2 linked regions of the Blastococcus saxobsidens DD2 genome follow. The protein of the gene in region 2 interacts with the protein of the main gene of each other region in a pairwise test. Links are inferred from orthologs where the notes say so. Each region holds a gene or a part of one and is shown on either strand. Other genes may lie near its edges.

Region 1 (7,322 bases), 1.7 Mb from region 2 along the record:
ACCCCGGATCGGTGGTCACCGACGACGGCACGTGGCGGGCCGACGCCGTCGTCGTCGCCACCGACCCCGTCACGGCGGCCGGGCTGCTCCCTGCCGTCGACGCCACCGCACCCCGGCAGGTCACCACGCACCTGCACGTGCTGCCCGAGTCGCCCTGGCCGACGCCGCTGATCGTGCTGGGCCAGCCGGGCGGCCGGCTGGTCAACAGCGCGGTCGTGTCCGATGCCCAGCCTCGGTACAGCCCTGACGGGCGGGCCCTGGTCGCCAGCTCCACCCTCGACCCGACGCCGGAGGCCGAGGTGCGCGGCGAGGTGGCGGCGGCCCACGGCGTGTCGCCGTCGGACCTCGAGCACCTGACCACGGTCACGGTGCGCGGCGCCCAGCCGGCCGCCCTGCCGCCGCTGCAGCTACGCCGCCCGGTCGACCTCGGGAACGGCCTGTTCGTCTGCGGTGATCACCGGGACACCCCGTCCATCCAGGGCGCGATGGCCAGCGGCGCCCGGGCGGCACGCGCCGCCCTGGGCGCGCTTCGCCGCCCCGGCCCACCCGACCACCGGAGCGCCGGCTGATTCCCGGAGCACACCGACGATCCTGGCCCCCAGCACGGGTTTCGCCGCACGGCGCCCCGGCACGCCTGCTCACCGGGTGAAGCAGGGCCCCGACGGCACCGCCGTGGAGATCCGCATCGAGCCGCGCCGCCTGGCGTGACGCGAGCATACGCTGAGCCCGTGAGCGAACTGCGGGTGGTGCGCGCCGGAACCGTCCCCTACGAGGAGGCCTGGGACCGGCAGCGGGAGCTGCACGCCCAGCGGGTGGCCGGCGAGATCCCCGACACCCTGCTGCTGCTCGAGCACCCGTCGGTCTACACCGCCGGCCGGCGCACCGAGCCGCACGAGCGGCCGTTCGACGGCACACCGGTCATCGACGTCGACCGCGGCGGCAAGATCACCTGGCACGGGCCCGGGCAACTGGTCGGCTACCCGATCGTCGCGCTGCCCGACCCGGTGGACGTCGTCGCCTACGTCCGGCGGCTCGAAGGTGCGCTGATCGAGGTCTGCGCCGGCTTCGGGGTGGACGCCGGCCGCGTCGAGGGGCGCAGCGGCGTCTGGCTGCCCGCCGACTCCCCCGGCGCGGGCTTCCGGCCGGAACGGAAGGTCGCCGCGATCGGTATCCGGGTGGCCCGGGGCGTCACCATGCACGGCTTCGCGCTGAACTGCGACCCCGACCTGGGGGCCTTCGGCGCGATCGTGCCCTGCGGGATCCCGGACGCCGGCGTCACCTCGCTGTCGGCCGAGCTCGGCCGGGATGTTGCGGTCGCCGACGCGCTCGACCCGGTCGAGGAAGCCATGCGCGGAGTCCTCTCCGGCGCGCCGGCCACCTGACGTGGCCGCGTTCCCGCAGCGCACCCACGTCAGCTCCACCACGTCGTGCGATGGCCGGGGAGGACGGGTCCTCGGTCAGCCGAGGACGAAGTTGACCAGCCGGCCGGGGACGGCGACGACGCGGCGGATCGTCGCGCCGTCCAGGTAGCCGGCGACCTTCTCGTCCGCCCGGGCGGCGGTCTCGAGCGCCGCGGCGTCGGCGTCGGTCGGCACCGTCACCTGCGACCGCACCTTGCCGTTCACCTGGACGGCGACCTGCACGGTGTCCTCCACCAGCCAGCGCTGGTCGGCCTCGGGGAAGGGCGTCCAGGCCGTCGACCCGTGGTGCCCGAGACGCGACCACAGCTCCTCCGCAAGGTGCGGGGCCAGCGGCGCCACCAGCAGCACCAGCGGCTCGGCCACCGCCCGGGGCACGGGGGTGTCCGCGCCGAACACCTGGGTCAGGTGGTTGGTCAGCTCGGTGATCCGGGCGATCGCGATGTTGAACCGCAGCGTCGAGTAGCCGTCACGGACGCCGTCGATCGCCTTGTGCAGCGTCCGCAGCGTCTCCTCCGCCGGCTCGGCGTCGGACGCGCGGACCGCACCGGTCTCCTCGTCGACGACCACCCGCCAGATCCGCTGCAGCAGGCGTTGCGACCCGACGACGGCCTTGGTCTCCCACGGCCGCGATTGCTCCAGCGGCCCGGTGGACATCTCGTACACCCGGAACGTGTCCGCCCCGTAGGCGCCGATCATCTCGTCGGGCGTGACCATGTTCTTCAGGCTCTTGCCGATCTTCCCGTACTCACGGGTGACCGGCTCGCCCTCGAAGAAGAAGCCCCCGTCCTTCTCGACCACCTCGGCGGCGGGCACGTAGAAGCCCCGCTCGTCGGTGTAGGCGTAGGCCGAGATGTAGCCCTGGTTGACCAGCCGGCGGAACGGCTCCTCGCTGGACACGTACCCCAGGTCGTGCAGCACTTTGTGCCAGAACCGCGCGTACAGCAGGTGCAGGACCGCATGCTCGACGCCGCCGACGTAGAGGTCGACACCGCCGACGTCGCCCTCGCCGCGCGGTCCCATCCAGTACCGCTCCAGCTCCGGGTCGACCATCTGCGTGTCGTCGCCGGGGTCGAGGTAGCGCAGGTAGTACCAGCACGAGCCCGCCCAGTTGGGCATCGTGTTGGTCTCGCGGCGGTACTCCTGCACGCCGTCGCCCAGGTCCAGCTCGACGGTCGTCCACTCGGTGGCCCGGGACAGCGGCGGTTCCGGGGCGGAGTCGGCGTCGTCGTCGGAGAACGTCTTGGGCGAATAGTCGTCCACCTCGGGCAGCAGCACCGGGAGCATCGACTCCGGCACCGCGACGGGCCGGTCGTTCGCGTCGTAGACGATCGGGAACGGCTCACCCCAGTAGCGCTGCCGGCTGAACAGCCAGTCCCGCAGCTTGTAGGTGGTGGTGGCCTCCCCCGCGCCCCGCCGTACCAGCCAGTCGGTGACGGTGGCGATCGCGGTGGCCTTGTCCAGACCGTCCAGCGAGATCTCGTCGTTCGACGAGTTGATCATGCGGCCGGGGCCGGTGTAGGCGCCGCTGCTGTCGTCGAAGCCGGCCGGCCGCTCGACCGTGGGCACCACGTCGAGCCCGAAGGCCCGGGCGAAGTCCCAGTCCCGCTGGTCCTCGCCGGGCACGGCCATGATCGCGCCGGTGCCGTAGCCGGTCAGCACGTAGTCGGCGATGAAGACGGGCAGCTCGCGACCGTTCACGGGGTTGACGGCGGTGACGCCCAGCCAGACGCCGGTCTTCTCCCGGCCGGCGTCCTGGCGGTCCAGCTCCGAGCGGCGGGAAGCCTGCCGCTGGTAGGCGCGGACGGCGTCGGCCGGGGTGGCCGCTCCCCCGGTCCAGCGCGGGTCGGCGCCCTCGGGCCAGGCGGACGCCGTCAGCGCGTCGACCAGCGGGTGCTCCGGCGCCAGCACCATGTAGGTGGCTCCGAACAGGGTGTCCGGCCGGGTGGTGAAGACCTCGATCGTCTCGTCACCGGTGACGAACCGGATCCTCGCGCCGGTCGAGCGGCCGATCCAGTTGCGCTGCATCAACTTCAGCGAGTCCGACCAGTCGAGCCGGTCCAGGTCGTCGAGCAGCCGGTCGGCGTAGGCGGTGATCCGCATCATCCACTGCTTGAGCGGGCGCCGGAACACCGGGAAGTTGCCGCGCTCGGACCGGCCGTCGGGCGTGACCTCCTCGTTGGACAGCACCGTCCCCAGCCCGGGGCACCAGTTGACCGGGGCCTCGTGCAGGTAGGCCAGCCGGTGTGCGTCGACGACGGCGCCGCGCTCCGCCTCGCTCAGCTCCGCCCACGGGCGGCCGTACGGGTTCGTGCCGGCCGCCGGCTCCCGGGTGCCGGCGTCCAGCTCGGCCACCAGCTCGGCGATCCGGCGGGCCTTGCCCGTGCCGCCGTCGGCCGTCTCGTCGAACCAGGACCCGAAGATCTGCAGGAAGATCCACTGGGTCCACTTGTAGTACGCCGGGTCGATGGTGGCGAAGCTGCGGCGGTCGTCGTGGTCGACGCCCAGCCGCCGCAGCTGCGCCCTGATCGCGGCGATGTTGGCCTCGGTGGTGATCCGCGGGTGCTGACCGGTCTGGACGGCGTACTGCTCGGCGGGCAGGCCGAATGCGTCGTAGCCCATGGGGTGCAGCACGTTGTCGCCGTCCATCCGGCGGAACCGGCTCGTGACGTCGGTGCCGAGGTAGCCCAGCGGGTGCCCGACGTGCAGGCCCGCGCCCGACGGGTACGGGAACATGTCCATCACGAAGTACTTGGGGCGGTCGGCGATCTTCTCGAAGCCCTCGCTGAGCCGGCCGACGGGGTTGGGCGTGTGGAAGGTGCCCTCGGCGGCCCACCGGTCCTGCCAGTCCAGCTCCATGCGCTGGGCGAGCGCCGGCGTGTACCGGTGCGGCGGGACGCCACCCGGCGCCTGCTCGACGTTCGGCTGGTCGGCGGTCTGGCTCATCGCTGGTGCTCCCGGGTCCCGTGCAGTGGTGCCGTACCGACGGCGGACATGAAGAAACCCCTCACGCAGGAGGGGTCGCCGTGCTGTCTGACCGTCTCAGGTCAGCACGGCCGGTGAAGCAGGAGCCGCCCGGTCACGGGGAGAGCCTACTCCGGGCCCCGCAGCGGGGACGTGGGTACGTTCCGGCGCCGCCTCCCTCGATCGAGCGGTTCCCGCTGCCCGCCGTGCAGTCGTGGGCTCCGGGATCCGATCTGCAGGAGGTGGGTGCCACCCTGGGCCGGGTGGGCTGTGACATCGCCCAGGGCTACGCGATCGCCCGGCCGATGTCGGTCGGGAACTTCCTGCTCTGGCTCGAGCGGCCGCGGCACCCGCTGCTCGACCCGGGACGTTCGGCCCGGTACTGAGCCGGAGCCGTCAGCGCAGCTGCGGCGCCACGTCGCCTGCCACCAGGTCGAGGTGGTCGAGGTCGGTGAGGTCGAGCACCTGCAGGTAGACCCGCTGCGCGCCGGCCTCGGCGTACCGGCCCAGGACGTCCACGGCCTCGGCCGGGGTACCGGCTACGCCGTGCTTCCGGAGCTCGTCGACGTCGCGGCCGATCGCGGCGGCCCGGCGGGCGAGCTCGGCCTCGTTCTTGCCGACGCAGAGCACGAGCGCCGAGCTGTACACGAGGGACGACGGGTCCCGGCCCGTCTCCTCGCAGGCCTCCCGGACCACGGCGAAGAGCTGGGCGTTGTCCTCGGCGGACATGAACGGCACGTTGAACTCCGCCGCGTACCGGGCGGCCAGTCGCGGGGTGCGCTGCTTCCCGCGGCCACCGATCAGCACCGGGATGCCGCCGTCCTGAACCGGCTTCGGCAGCGCCGGTGAGCCGGAGAGCTGGTAGTGGCGGCCGTCGAGGTCGAACGTCTCCCCCACCGGGGTGTTCCACAGGCCGGTGATGACGGCGAGCTGCTCCTCGTAGCGGTCGAACCGCTCACCCAGCGAAGGAAACGGGATGCCGTAGGCGCTGTGCTCCCGCTCGAACCAGCCGGAGCCGATGCCGAGCTCGACCCGGCCGCCGCTCATCTGGTGCACCTGGGCGACGGAGATCGCCAGCGGGCCGGGCAGCCGGAAGGTGCCGGCGGTCATGAGCGTGCCGAGCCGGATCCGGCTGGTCTCGCGGGCCAGGCCGGCGAGCGTGATCCACGCGTCGGTGGGCCCGGGCAGCCCGTCGCCACCCATCGTCAGGTAGTGGTCGGAACGGAAGAAGGCGTCGAAGCCGGTCTCCTCCGCGCGGCGCGCGACGGCGAGCAGGTCGTCGTAGGTGGCGCCCATCTGGGGTTCGGTGAAGATGCGCAGCTGCACCGCCGGACGGTAACCAGGACGACGCCTGCGTACGCATCCCCCTGCCGGTTCAGGGTGTGCGCGGGCGCCAGACCGGGCAGGATGACCGCCAGACGATCAACTCGGAGGTGCAGCACGTGTTCCACAAGAAGACGCGCGGCGAGATCATCAGCGCCGAAGTGCAGGAGGGCCTCGCCCACCTGGGGACGGCGGTGACCGAGGCCGGTCGCGCCGCCGCCGAACAACTGAGTCCGCACGTGGAGGCGGCCCAGCGGGCCGTCGCCCCCAAGGTGGCCGCCGCCGCGGCGGTGGCCGCGCCGGCCGTGGCCACCGCTCGCGAGAGCCTGGCCGACCGCGTGGACGCCGCCCGTGAAGCCGCTGCGCCCCGGGTCACCGCGGCGCAGCTGGCCGCCGCGCGCGCCGCGGCGGACCTCGCCCCTCGGGTGGAGTCGGCCCGCGGGGCAGCGCAGAAGGCGTACCGGGACGACCTCGCCCCTCGCCTCACCGCAGCCCAGGTCGCGGCGCTGTCCTACGCCACGCCCCGCGTGGCCGCGGCCCGCGAGGCCGTGTCGCCGGCGCTGGAGAGCGCCCGCGGGACCCTGCTCGCCGGGGTGGACAGCGCGCGCAGCGAGCTCGACGCCCGCCGGGCGGAACTCGCCGCTGCGGCGGCGGAGTCCTCCCGCAAGGCGCGCAAGGCGGCGAAGAAGGCGCGCAAGAGGGCCGGCAAGAAGCACCGCGAGTTCGAGAAGGCGGCGCTCGCGACCGCCAACACGGTGAAGCGCCGGCAGGAGCCCGAGCCGACGCGCTGGCCGTGGGTGTTCGCGCTCCTCGCCGTGGGTACCGCCGTGTTCGTCCTGCTGCGGCGCAAGAAGGCCGACGCGTGGACGCCCGCACCGGCCGGGGACGGCCCGGTGCCCAGCTACCGAGAGGACCCCGTGCCCAGTTCCGACAGCACCTCCGGCAAGACCGTCTCGACGGCGACGGGGACGCCGAGCGACTCCGCGCCGGCCGAGTCCGACATGGGCGTCCGCGATGCCCAGCTCGCGGAGGGCGACGACGAAGGCAGCACCACCGGCCACACCGGCCCGCCCGAGCCGTTCACCAGCGGCGGTGGCTCGGACGCCGGCCCCACCGCGGGACCGGACGACAAGCAGGTCTGACCTCGCACAGCAGCACCACCACCGCCCCCGTCGCCGTCGCGACGGGGGCGGTGGTGTCTGCGCGAGTACCGTGGGGATCATGAGCGAGGCGCCACCGAGGATCCCTGAGCGGTCCCCTGTCGAGGACTCCGGGATCGAGCCCGCCGGCCGCAAGCTGCTGCGCCTCGAGGTGCGCAACAGCCAGGTGCCCATCGAGCGCAAGCCCGAGTGGATCAAGACCCGGTTGAAGACCGGCCCGGAGTACACCGAGCTGAAGTCGCTGGTCCGCCGCGAGGGCCTGCACACCGTCTGCGAAGAGGCCGGCTGCCCCAACATCTACGAGTGCTGGGAGGACCGGGAGGCCACCTTCCTCATCGGCGGCGACCAGTGCACCCGGCGCTGCGACTTCTGCCAGATCGACACCGGCAAGCCCGCCGACTTCGACGCCGACGAGCCGCGGCGCGTCGCCGAGAGCGTCGCCACCATGGGGCTGAGG
Region 2 (6,804 bases):
ACCGGTCGTCGACATCAACAACGCGGTCGTCCCCGCCGTCGACCTGATCGTCAGCGCACACAGCCACCAGGCCTACGACTGCCTGCTCACCGACCCGGCCGGCGCGCCGCGGCTGGTCACCCAGGCCGGCTACTACGGCCGGCTGGTCACCGACATCCGGCTCACCCTGGACGGCAGGACCGGCGACGTGGACCGGTACTGCGCCGACTACCGGGCGGTCAACGTGCCGGTGACCCGCGATGCCCCGGACGAGGAGGTCGCCTCGATCGTCGCGTACTGGGAGGAGCGCGGCCTCGAGGAGGGCAGCGTGCCGGTCGGGTCGACCACCGCGGCGATGACCCGTCCCGACCGGAGCACGGAGTCCAGCCTGGGCAACCTGGTCGCCGAGATGCAGTTGCAGGCTGTGCAGGAGGAGCAGTACGGCTCCCCCGTGATCGCGTTCATGAACCCCGGTGGCCTGAGGGCCGACCTGCCGGCCGGCGAGCTCACCTTCGCCGACCTGTTCGCGGTGCAGCCGTTCGGCAACACCGTCAACACCATCACGCTGACCGGTGCCGACATCCGCGCGGTGCTGGAGCAGCAGTTCCAGCTCGACCAGCCGCGCGGCACCGTCCTCGCCCTCGGCACCTCAGAGGGGTTCGCCTACTCCTACGATCTCGCGCAGCCCTACGGCCAGCGGGTCGACCCGGCCACGATCACGCTGGACGGCGTGCTCATCGACCCGGCCGGGAACTACCGGGTGGCCGCGAACTCGTTCCTGATCGCCGGGGGTGACCAGTTCTCCGCCTTCACCAACGGGACCGCCCCGGCGACCGGTCCGCTCGACGTGGACAGCGCGGTCTTCTACTTCGAGCAGAACAGCCCGGTGGCACCGCCGGCGGCCGACCACGGCACGGCCACCACCTTCACGACGCCCCCGGCACCGGCCGAGGGCCTGGGCGGCAGCGGTGAGGAGCCGGCCGAGCCGACAACCGTCGACGGGACTCCCGCGGTCGAGGGTCCGCAGACCCCGGGCCCGGCCTGCGACGCCACCGCGGCGATCAGCGACGACGAGGTGCGCCCCGGCGACGAGGTGACCGTCACGGGCACGAAGTTCTCCCGCGGTGAGAAGGTCTCCGCGACGCTGGGTGACCGCACCGTCGGCTCGGCCCGCGCCGACCGCAACGGAACGGTGGAAATCCGGTTCCGGGTGCCGCGGGACGTGCAGCCCGGGAAGTACGAGGTGGTCCTCACCGGGAAGAGCGGCGAGACGGCGTCGGTCGCTCTCGCCGTCGCCTCCGGCGGGTCGGGTGGCCCCGCTCCGACCCCGACTCCCACGCCCGACACGGTCAAGCAGTTCATCCAGGACCTCGTCGCCAAACTGCTGATCTGGCTGAGCAACCGCTGACCCGGGCGTGACGCGGCCGCGACGGTGGCGGCTACCGTCGCCGTCGTGGCCACTCCGACCGACAGCACCGACCCGAGGCCGGTCCCCATCCTCTGGGGGCCGGCCTCCGGCGTCGGGTCCCTCCCGGGCACCGACCCGGCCGAGGCGCTGCGCACGGTGGTGGGGGAGCTCCCGGACTTCGCCCACCTGCCCGAGCTGCCCGGCCGGGGTGCCGGCGCCGACATGCTCGGCCGCACCGCCGCGCTCCTGGTCGACCTCGCGGTGGACCTGACTTCCGCCGGCTGGCGGCTGGTGCCCCGTTCGGGGGTGGACCACCAGCGGGCGCAGGAGTTCCTGGACCGCGACCTCGATGCGCTGCACGACGTCGCCGCGAGCTGGACCGGCCCCTTCAAGGTCCAGGCCGCGGGCCCCTGGACGCTGGCCGCCGGGCTCGAGCGGACCCGGGGTGACCGGGCCGTCGTCGACGCGGGTGCCCGCCGCGACCTCGGGCAGTCGCTCGCCGAGGGGCTGGCCGCACACGTGCGCGAGGTGCAGGCGCGGGTCCCGGGGGCGCAGGTCGTCGTCCAGCTCGACGAGCCGTCGGTCCCGGCCGTCCTCCAGGGCGGGCTCCCCACGGTCAGCGGCTTCGGCAAGCTCTCGGCCGTCGAGCCGGAGGTGATCGAGCGGGAGCTCGCCGCCGTCATCCGGGCGCTGCCGGCCTCGGTGGTGGTGCACTGCTGCGCCCCGCGCATGCCCCTGGATCTGTTCCGCGCGGCAGGCGCCACCGGTCTCTCCTTCGACCTGGGCCTCGTCCAGGACCTGGACGCCGTCGGCACCGCCGTCGAGGCGGGGGTGCACCTGCTGCTGGGCGTCGTGCCCGGCACCGACGCCCCGCTCGGTGCGCCGAAGGCCACTGCCTCACGGGTGCAGGCGTGGTGGAGCGAGCTCGGCTTCCCGCTCCAGCAGCTGCCGGATGCGGTGACGCTCACCCCCGCGTGCGGGCTGGCCGGCGCGACGCCGGCCTACGCCCGCGCGGCCATGGGGCAGGTACGAGAAGCCGGAAAGTATCTGCGCCCGGAGTGATCGCCCCGACCGGGTGACCGCCGGTCGGCCGTCGTACCCGCCGGATACCGTTCCCGCGTGACCAGCGAGGCCGGACTCGAGGACCCCAGCGTCGACCACCCTCCCGTCGGCGCGCCGACCGACCGGGAAGACCTCACCGAGGTGCCTGACGACGTCCGCACCCGGCACCGCGACCTGTCGGAGGCACTCGACCGGTACGCCTTCGCCTACTACGTCCGCGACGAGCCGCTGGTCAGCGACGGCCAGTACGACGAGCTGATGGGCGAGCTCGAGGCGCTGGAGGCGGCGCACCCGGCGCTGGTCAGCCCCGATTCCCCCAGCCAGAAGGTCAACGGCGGCTTCACCGCCACCTTCGCGCCGGTTCAGCACCTCGAGCGGATGCAGAGCCTGGACAACGCGTTCAGCAGCGACGAGCTGTCGGCGTGGGCAGCGCGCGTCGACCGCGAGGGTGCGGCCGGCGCGGGCTACCTGTGCGAGCTGAAGGTCGACGGTGTCGCGGTCGACCTGGTCTACGAGAAGGGGCGTCTGGTCCGGGCCGCCACGCGCGGCGACGGCGTCACGGGCGAGGACGTCACCGCCAACGTCCGCACGATGGCCGACGTCCCGCAGCAGCTGACCGGGGACGACGTCCCGCCGCTGCTCGAGGTGCGCGGCGAGATCTACTTCCCGGTCGAGGCGTTCGCCGAGGTCAATGCCGGGCAGGTGGCCGACGGCAAGCCGCCCTTCGCCAACCCGCGCAATGCCGCCGCGGGTTCACTCCGGCAGAAGGACCCGAAGGTCACCGCGTCACGCCCACTGCGCCTGGTGATGCACGGCCTGGGGGCCCGGACGGGCTTCGAGCCCGACCGGCAGTCGGCGGCCTACGACGGGCTGCGGGCGCTGGGGCTGCCGATCAGCGACCGGTACGAGGTCGTCGACGACCTCGAGGGCGTGTGGGCCTTCATCGAGCGCTACCGCGAGCAGCGGCATTCGGTGGCGCACGAGATCGACGGCGTCGTCGTGAAGGTCGACCAGGTGGCCCTGCAGCGGCGGCTGGGCTCGACGTCCCGCGCCCCGCGCTGGGCGATCGCGTTCAAGTACCCGCCGGAGGAGGCCACCACGAAGCTCCTCGACATCCGGGTCAACGTCGGCCGCACCGGACGGGTGACGCCTTTCGCCCACATGGAGCCGGTCAAGGTCGCCGGCTCGACCGTGCAGCTGGCCACGCTGCACAACGCCAGCGAGGTGAAGCGCAAGGGGGTGCTGATCGGCGACACCGTCGTCATCCGCAAGGCCGGCGACGTCATCCCCGAGGTGCTCGGCCCGGTCGTGGCGGCGCGCGACGGGTCCGAGCGCGAGTTCGTCATGCCCACCCACTGCCCCGAGTGCGGCACCGGGCTGCGCCCGGAGAAGGAGGGCGACGCCGACATCCGCTGCCCGAACGCGCGGTCCTGCCCCGCACAGCTGCGGGAGCGGGTCTTCCACGTGGCCGGCCGCGGCGCCTTCGACATCGAGAACCTCGGGTACGAGGCGGCGATCGCCCTGCTGCAGAGCTCCCTCCTGCAGGGCGAGGGCGACCTCTTCTTCCTCGACCGGGAGCAGCTGCAGCGCTCGGCGTTCTTCACCAGGAAGAACGGCACGCTGTCGGCCAACGGCGCGAAGCTGCTCACCAACCTGCAGACCCGCAAGGACGTCCCGCTGTGGCGGGTGCTGGTCGCCCTGTCGATCCGGCACGTCGGCCCGACGGCGGCCCAGGCGCTGGCCCGCGACTTCCGCTCGCTGGACCGCATCGCCGAGGCCAGCGAGGAGGAGCTCGCGGCCGCGGACGGCGTGGGGCCGACGATCGCCACGTCGATCCGGGACTGGTTCGCCGTCGACTGGCACCGCGACGTCGTCGAGAAGTGGCGGCAGGCCGGCGTCCGCATGGCCGACGAGGGGGACGACGCCGGACCCGGTCCGCTCACCGGCGTGACCGTCGTCGTCACCGGGTCGCTCCGCGACTACAGCCGTGACCAGGCCGTCGCGGCGATCCAGGAACGCGGTGGCAAGGTCACCGGCTCGGTCTCGAAGAATACCGGCTTCGTCGTCGTGGGTGCCGACCCGGGCAGCAAGTACGACAAGGCCGTGCAGGTGAAGGCGCCGATCCTGGACGACGACGGCTTCCGCGTGCTGCTCGAGGAGGGGCCCGATGCGGCACGCGAGGTCGCCACGACCGGCGACGGGAATGAGCCCGGCGGCGGAGATGTACCGACCACGTGACTGTGACGCAGGTCATCGGGGTAGGGGGCCTCGACCAACCACCGAAACAGAAAGAGGTCGCCATGTCGGAGCAGCCCAGCACGCCGAAGGTCCCGCAGCCGGTCACCGATGACAGCATCCGGGTGCGCCAGCTGTCGCACTACCAGTTCAGCTGGACCGCCCAGGAGCCCGGCGAGTCCGGGGTGTGGACGCTGCAGCTGGTCCTCGACCAAGGTGCCTGGGAAGAGGTGGTCACCCTCGACGAGGATGACGCCGATGTGCTGCAGGACCTCCTCCGGCACAGCGATGACGTCCACTACGACGTAGGTCGCCGGGTCCTCATGTTCGGGACCACGCCGGTCGGGAAGTAGGCCCGCTGCCCTAGCGTCGGGTCGGAACCGATCCGGGAGGCGGGCCGGCAGAACCGGTACGAGTGAGCCACGCGTCTCAGGACCATCGTCGTCACCGGGTCGCTCCGATGACTACAGCCGTGACCAGGCCGTCGCAGCGATCCAGGGACGCGGCGGCAAGGTCACCGGTGGCGACGGTCGCAGACGGCAGCGACTCGTGAGGTCTGGAACACCCACTCGGACTCAGAATGGGGGCGGTTCGGTCTGAGCGACCAGGCCGGTGGGGGTGGTGACGGTGAGGGTGCCGGTCGGGTCGAGGTCGTAGGTCCAGCCGGGTGCCTGGTGTTTGCCGCGGTGGTGGCCGGTGCAGAAGCCGGTGAGGTCCTCCGCACTGGTCGGCCCGTCGGGGTAGGGCGTGTTGTGGTCCAGTTCCCCGCCCCGCGGGACGCGGCGGCGGCAGCCGGCGAAGCGGCAGCGGCGGTCGCGGGCGCGCAGGTACCGGTCCAGTGCCGCCCCGGGTCGGTAGCCGTCGGTGGGTGGTGGCGGGCCGAGGCCGGGCCGGCCGGTGAGGTCGTGCTCGCAGGTCTCGGGCCGGCGGGTGCAGGCCGGTCGGCCGCAGTGCGCCCTGCGGCGTAGTTCGCGGGCGTCGGTGAGTGCCAGCAGGGCGCCGGTGAGCTCGTCGACGACCGCGATGCGTGGCCGGTCGACCAGCGTGCCGCCACCGGATCGGTCGAGCAGTTCGGCCAGCGCGGCGCGTTGGGGGGCGGTCGCCGCGACCAACGCTGCCAGGTCCGATCCGGCCGCGTCGATCCGGCCGGCCGGGCTGCGCCGCCAGCTCTCCTCGTCCTCGTGGTCGGCCATCCGCGCCCGGTCGACCGCCCCGGAGGCGCGGTTCATTGCCCGGTCCAGCGCCAGCAGGGCGAGGCTCGCCTCGTCCACGGCCGCATGCGCGGCCGGCCACAGCCCGGCCGGCGCCGGGGCAGGGGCAGGGGCCGGGGCCGGGGTCGGGGCCGGGGCCCCGCAGGGCGCGGACTCCGTGGCCGCCCACCGTTCGTCCTCCCGGGTGGGGACGGCTGCGTGCGCTGCGCCCGGCTCGCCGTCGTCGGCCCGGAGCTGGGCGGCCCCTTCGGACTCCTCGTCCCAGAGCCGCTGCCGTACCTCCGGTGGCGGATCGTCCTCACCGCCCCATCCGCCGGCCAGGGCGCGGGCCTCCAGCTCCGCCCACCACCGCTCGTCGGCGTCGCGCAGCCAGTCCGGCCAGGTCTCCGGCGGCGACGTCTCGACCTCCCACTGCGCGAGCAGGTGGCCGGGGACCAGGCCCTCGCCGGTCGACCCGGCATCCGCCGGGTCTGCTGCCGGGACCGCCAGCAGACCGAGGCCGCGCGCCAGTGCCCGGACCATCTCGGCCGGCACCGGCTCACCGCCGATCTCGCCGGGTTCCTCGCCACCGGCCAGGGTCCGCACCCCGGCCACGACGGTGAGCTGTGCCTGTACCGGCGGCAGCTGGCTCTCACCCGGGCGCAGCACCAGGTCGAGCAGCACGTCGGCCATCTTCTGCCCCCGGGTGCGGCGGTCCTCGGGGTCGTCGAGGGCGTCGGCGTACCGGCCCAGCACGTCGACCACCGCCTGCGCCTCGGACTGGGTGAGCAGTGCCGTCAACGCCGCCATGCCGGACCGGCGGTCCGGCCGTGCCCACACCCCGCGCTCCCTGAGCGCCGCCAGCAGCTCGTTCGCGTCCTGCCGAGGGTCGCGGCCCAGACCCATCCGACGCAGCTTTCCACCGAGCTG

The links. The genes of interacting proteins can lie anywhere in the genome.
Region 1: the proteins of ligA (region 2) and leuS interact in binary tests that used the Escherichia coli proteins (3 or more experiments, as listed by UniProt). The link is inferred for Blastococcus saxobsidens DD2 from one-to-one orthologs.

Annotation. Positions count from the first base shown.
Region 1 is NC_016943.1:1,980,982-1,988,303, reverse strand. Bases 1,258-4,759 are described here. They hold leuS (leucine--tRNA ligase), read right to left. Parts: upstream 4,365-4,759; coding sequence 1,458-4,364; downstream 1,258-1,457. Other genes in these bases: BLASA_RS24985 (hypothetical protein), read left to right, coding at 4,625-4,759; lipB (lipoyl(octanoyl) transferase LipB), read left to right, coding at 1,258-1,382. Outside these bases: BLASA_RS09365 (protoporphyrinogen/coproporphyrinogen oxidase), read left to right, coding at 1-569; more of lipB, read left to right, coding at 729-1,257; more of BLASA_RS24985, read left to right, coding at 4,760-4,768; BLASA_RS09345 (LLM class F420-dependent oxidoreductase), read right to left, coding at 4,779-5,708; BLASA_RS09340 (hypothetical protein), read left to right, coding at 5,765-6,847; lipA (lipoyl synthase), read left to right, coding at 6,927-7,322.
Region 2 is NC_016943.1:3,719,840-3,726,643, reverse strand. The notes cover bases 2,113-5,096. They hold ligA (NAD-dependent DNA ligase LigA), read left to right. Parts: upstream 2,113-2,506; coding sequence 2,507-4,687; downstream 4,688-5,096. Other genes in these bases: BLASA_RS17620 (hypothetical protein), read left to right, coding at 4,750-5,037; BLASA_RS17630 (methionine synthase), read left to right, coding at 2,113-2,449. Also shown: BLASA_RS17635 (bifunctional metallophosphatase/5'-nucleotidase), read left to right, coding at 1-1,387; more of BLASA_RS17630, read left to right, coding at 1,433-2,112; BLASA_RS17615 (DUF222 domain-containing protein), read right to left, coding at 5,260-6,804. UniProt on the Escherichia coli protein: DNA ligase that catalyzes the formation of phosphodiester linkages between 5'-phosphoryl and 3'-hydroxyl groups in double-stranded DNA using NAD as a coenzyme and as the energy source for the reaction.